2 linked regions of the Paludibaculum fermentans genome follow. The protein of the gene in region 2 interacts with the protein of the main gene of each other region in a pairwise test. Links are inferred from orthologs where the notes say so. Each region holds a gene or a part of one and is shown on either strand. Other genes may lie near its edges.

Evidence for each region. The genes of interacting proteins can lie anywhere in the genome.
Region 1: the proteins of ftsZ (region 2) and rlmN interact in binary tests that used the Escherichia coli proteins (3 or more experiments, as listed by UniProt). The link is inferred for Paludibaculum fermentans from one-to-one orthologs.

Annotation. Positions count from the first base shown.
Region 1 is NZ_CP063849.1:6,726,728-6,729,551, reverse strand. It holds rlmN (23S rRNA (adenine(2503)-C(2))-methyltransferase RlmN), read right to left. Parts: upstream 2,024-2,824; coding sequence 977-2,023; downstream 1-976. Other genes in the region: IRI77_RS26595 (ArsB/NhaD family transporter), read right to left, coding at 2,028-2,824; IRI77_RS26605 (TonB-dependent receptor domain-containing protein), read left to right, coding at 1-968.
Region 2 is NZ_CP063849.1:4,410,030-4,412,847, forward strand. It holds ftsZ (cell division protein FtsZ), read left to right. Parts: upstream 1-642; coding sequence 643-1,995; downstream 1,996-2,818. Other genes in the region: ftsA (cell division protein FtsA), read left to right, coding at 1-633; murA (UDP-N-acetylglucosamine 1-carboxyvinyltransferase), read left to right, coding at 2,031-2,818. UniProt on the Escherichia coli protein: Essential cell division protein that forms a contractile ring structure (Z ring) at the future cell division site. The regulation of the ring assembly controls the timing and the location of cell division.

The sequences.
Region 1 (2,824 bases), 2.3 Mb from region 2 along the record:
ACTCCCACCAGTACAACACCACCATCGAGCGCAAGGCCTTTGCCGGCTCCATGCTGCGGCTGAGCTATATCGGCAGCCGCACGATTAAACTGCTGAATACGTACACCCAAAACCGTGCCGAACCGATTGCCGGGATGGAGCTGACCACCGGCAACATCGATCAGCGGCGTCCGGATCCGCGCTATTACGATACGAAGAGGGTGGTGAACGGCGGCATCGCTTATTACGATGGCGGCCAGGTGGCTTGGGACCTCCCGCTGCGGAAAGGCCTCATTTTTTCAACGAACTACACATTCTCCAAGGCCATCGACGAGGGCAACGATTTCACGGCCACCGCAGCCAACAAGGATATATCGAACTTCCGCAGCCAGTATCAGTACGACACGCTGAAAGACCGCAAGGGGCTCTCGAACTTCGACTCGACGCATGCGTTCGCCATGAATTACGCCTGGGACATCCCGGCGTACCGCTCCTCCGCCCACTGGGTGCGGGCCGCGACCGCCAACTGGCAGGTTTCCGGCGCCAACATGTGGAAGAAGGGGACTCCGCTGACGCTCTTTGTCGGCAGCGACGGCCCGGGCTTCGGAAACGTGGATGGCGGCGGCGCGGACCGCCCCAACCTGCTGGATCCGACCATCCTGGGCGCTACCATCGGCCACCCGGACACGGCGCCTATCATCCTGAGCCGTAATAAGTTCGCTTACATCACACCCGGCCAGCACGCCGGCACGCTGGGGCGCGGAACGATGCGCAAATCCTCGATCTGGAATTGGAATGCTTCGGTCGCGCGGCAGTTCCGGTTCCCGAATGAACTGACCGCGCAGTTGCGCGCAGAGGCGTTCAACCTGTCCAACACGCCTCAATTCGACGAGCCGCAGCGGAACCTGTCGTCGCCGGCTTTCGGCAAGATTACGAATACCCTAAACGATGGGCGGGTTTTCCAGGTCGCCCTGCGGTTCGTTTTCTAGCGCACCCGCTAGAGTTGAACCAGTGAGGACCCTGCGGATTCCATGCGTTTCAACTGCCCGCAAGCGGCGAAGATATCCAAACCCCGGGGACGGCGAATGAAGCAGGGGAACGAGCGCTTCAGGATCTCCTGGAAGGCCGTAACTTTATCTGGATCAGGGGTTTCAAACGGGATGCCAGGGCCCGGATTGAGCGCGATCAGATTCACTTTGCAGTTCAGGTTGGACAGCAGGCGGACGACCCGGCGGGCATCGGCTTCGGAGTCGTTGACGTCCTTGAGCAACACGTACTCGAAGGTCAGTTTCTCCCAGGGACGTAGCGGGTAGGTCCGGCAGGCCGCAATCAACGCTTCGAGCGTGTGCTTGCGCGTGATCGGCATCAGGGCGGCACGCTGGTCCTGGTTCGAACCGTTGAGGGAAATGGCGAGCCGCGGCCGAATCTCGGCCTGCGCAAGCTCGGCCATTTTGGGAATGATGCCCGAAGTGGAGACGGTGATGCGCCGCGGAGCGATGTTCAACCCCCTGGGGTCGCAAAGCAGACGCGTGGCCTTCAGGACATTGGCCAGGTTGAGCAGCGGCTCCCCTTGGCCCATCATGACGATGTTGATGCGTTTCTGGTCGGACCAAAGGTGGTTATCCTGAGCCAGATGAAGGACTTGGCCGACGATCTCGCCGGCGGTCAGGTTGCGTTCCAGACCGATCAGCGCGGTGAGGCAGAACTTGCAATCCACGGGACAGCCGACCTGGGTAGAGATGCAGAGAGTGTCCCGATTCTCCTCAGGCATGAACACGGCCTCTACGCTTTTGCCATCCGGCAAGCTGAGGAGGTAGCGGCGGGTTCCGTCGGAGGACTGGTAGCGCGTCGCTTGGGTCAGGTGGCCAATGCTGCATTCGGCTTCCAGACGCTCGCGGACTTCCTTGGGCAGGGTGGATACCGCGCCGAGCGAGGCGACGCGTCCATGATAGATTGCTTCGTACAGTTGACGGGCGCGGAAGGCCGGCTGCCCGGGCAGCAGTGCCTGCAGGTCCGCCTTTTCCATGCCGAGTAGGGTTTGCATACCTCTACCTCAAGTATGTCAGCCAAAGTGCGCCAAAGGCGAGGCTGGCCACGGTGAGCGGCGCGCCGGCCCGGAAATAGTCCCAGAACGTAATGTGGACCTCCGACCGTGCGCGCTGCACCACAATGAGGTTCGCGACCGAGCCAAGCACGGTGAAATTACCGGCCAAAGTCGATGACATCGCGAGGGTCAGCCAGCCCAGTTCCGGATTCGGCAGCTTGGCCATCACCGGGCGGAAGACCAACACCGCCGGGACGTTACTGACGATGTTGGAGAGCAGTGCGGAAAAGGTGGTGAGCACCGCGGGCCGGTGCAGGCCGAAGCCTTGGGCGATCCGGAAGAGGTCCTCTTCCAGGGAGGTCTTTTCCACTCCTGAGACCACCACAAACAGGCCGGCGAACATGGCGAGCAGCGACCAATCGATGTCGTGATAGATCTTCTCAGGTTTCACCCGCCGTGTGACCAGCATGACCGCGCCGGCGACAATCGCCACCTGGGCGACCGGATAGCCGGCGAAGAAACAGCCCACCATGACGACGGATACCAGGATCGACTTCCACATCAGGCCGCTGTTGACGCGGACGCGCAATGCCTGCCCGACGTCGAAACGCTCGCGGGTGAATTCCTTCCGATAGAGGAGCAGCAGGACGAAGTAGGTCATTACGAGCGCACCGGCTGCGATGGGCGTCAGTGCCATGGCAAATGTCCGGTAGTGGATGCCGGAGAGCGAGCCGATCATCATGTTCTGCGGATTGCCGGTGATCGTCGCTGTGCTGCCGGCGTTGGAGGCCATGGCGACGG
Region 2 (2,818 bases):
TCCTACGCCAGCATCCTGCCCGAAGAGCGCGCGGGCGGGGTTGCCCTGGTGGATATCGGGGCCCACTCCACACACATCGTGTACTATGATGGCGATGCCCTGCTGTACGCGATGGGCATTCCGATCTCGGGCGATCATTTCACACGCGACCTGGGCGAACTCAAGGCCCTATCGTTTGATGAGGCGGAGCGGGTGAAGTTCGCGCACGGCTGTGCCCTGCTAGGGCTGACGGCGGATAATATTGTCATAGAGCTGCCCGCCGAAACGGGCCGTCCTGGCCGGGAGATCAATCGCCGCGACCTGATCGAGATTCTGGAAGCGCGTGCCGTCCAGTTGTTCGATATCGTGGAACGTTGCCGCATACGCTATGCGCGGGAAACGCCGCTGCGCGAAGGGGTTGTCCTTTGCGGAGGCGGATCGCAGTTGGAAGGAATGGTAGAGGTGACCGAAAAGGTTCTGGGGTGCCCGGCGCGACTGGGATTCCCCCGGGGCATCATCGACTGGCCCGAAGATTTGTCCAGTTCAGTCTGGACTACTTCGGCCGGATTGGCCATGTACTCCGCCCGTTTGCAGACCCGCAAAGACAAAAAAGGCGGCGGGCCGAGCATCTGGAGCCTGTTTACGGGAAAATGAAAGGAACTCATGCCTGACCTCGACGCTTTAAAATTCGAAATCCAAGACGAGACGCTCGGCGGCACGCGCATCAAAGTGGTCGGCGTGGGCGGCGGCGGGTCCAATGCCGTGAACCGTATGGTGGCCTCAGGTGTGGGCGGCGTCGAGTTCTTTGTCATGAACACAGACGCGCAGGCACTGCGTACATCCAAGATCGTCAACAAGATAGCGCTCGGCACACGCATCACCCACGGCCTGGGCGCGGGCTCCGATCCCGAGATCGGCCGTCAGGCTGCTCTGGAAGATACCGACAGAATCATCGAGGTTCTCGAAGGCGCCGACATGGTTTTTGTGGCGGCCGGACTGGGCGGCGGCACCGGCACCGGGGCGGCTCCTGTCATCGCAGCGCTCGCTAAAGAGTTGAATGCATTGACGATCGCCGTCGTCACCAAGCCGTTCAGTTTTGAAGGTCCACGGCGCATGAACCAGGCCGAACGCGGCCTGGCGGAACTCCACGCGACTGTCGACTGCGTCATCTCGATCCCCAACGACCGGCTGGTGGACCTTGTCCCGGCGGGAACCAGCTTCTTCGAAGCCTTCCGCATGGCCGACGACGTACTCCGCCAGGGCGTTCAGGGCATCAGCGATATCATCACGACACCCGGCCTGATCAACCGCGACTTTGCCGACGTCCGGGCCATCATGCTGGGCATGGGCTTTGCCATGATGGGCACGGCCTCGGCCAAAGGCCCGAACGCGGCCGTCGAAGCCGCCAAAGCCGCCATCCAGTGCCCGCTGCTGGAAGAGGGCGGACTCAAGGGCGCCCGCGCCATCCTGCTCAACATCACGTCTTCCGGCAACCTGTCGCTGCACGAGATGCACGACGCCTGCAAACTCATCCGGGAGGCCACCGGCAACCCAGACGTCCAGATTAACTTCGGGCTGGTTCCTGACGACACCCTGGATGATGAAGTGAAGATCACGGTGATCGCCACCGGCTTCCAGCGCGAGAATATGCAGCACGTGGAACCGCCGCATGTGTCCGCGGTCCGCAGCGGTGCCCCCAAGGTGCTCACCCCCGCGGCAGTGCCCAGCAGCACCCTGATGCCGGTCACGCAGCAGCCGTTCCCTTCCATGCAGTTCCCGCCCGGGACTGAGCCGATGTTCACTTCGGTGGAAATGCCGGGCCAGGAACAGTATTCCGACGTGACGCTCGATGTGGAAGCCGAGCCAGAGACCGAGGCGCAGCCTCAGGCCGCTGAAGCGGAACTGCCGCCCCAGTTGCCTCCGAAGCCGGCTCCGCAGGGCGACGACGACGCGTTTTCCCTGGATGATCTCGACACCCCCGCGTTCCTGAGGCGGGAGCGGAAGCTGTTCCAATAATGTCGGCCTCGGCGACTGCACGTGGGACGGATCAGATGATACTACGCGGAGGCAAGCCTCTCTCGGGAGAGGTGGCTCTCAAAGGCGCCAAGAACGCCTTGCCCAAGATCATGGTTGCGGCTTTGCTGACGGCAGAGCGGTGCACCTTGAGAAACGTCTCGCGCATCGTGGATGTGGCGATCGTCAGTGACCTCATCACCGCCCTGGGCGGCGAGGTCACCTACACTTCCCCCGATGTCCTCGAGATCTGCGCTGCCAACCTCCATCCCATGGAGCGCAGTGTCCTCAAGGAATTCACCGGCAAGAGCCGCATTCCCATCCTGACCTGCGGGCCCCTGCTGGCCCGTTTTGGCGAGGCGCCCGTTCCCTCTCTCGGCGGCTGCCGCATCGGGACCCGCCCGGTGGACTTCCACATCCGCGCCCTGCAGGACATGGGCGCCCAACTGCACGACGAGTCGGGCAACGCGCTGCTGACCTGCGAGCGGCTCTATGGCAACAAGATCCGCCTGGACTACCCCAGTGTCGGCGCGACGGAGCAGGTGATTCTCGCCGCCGTGCGGGCCGAAGGCGTCACGGAGCTCTCCAACGCCGCCATGGAGCCCGAGATCATGGACCTGATCATGGTGCTCCAAAAGATGGGCGCTGTCATCAGCGTGGACGTCGACCGGGTCATAACCATCATCGGCGTGAAAGTTCTGCGGGGTTTTGACCACACCCCCATCCCCGACCGGCTTGAGGCCGCCTCCTGGGCTTCCGCCGCCATCGCCACCAACGGCCGAATCTTCGTCCGCAACGCGCGCCAGGTGGACATGATGACCTTCCT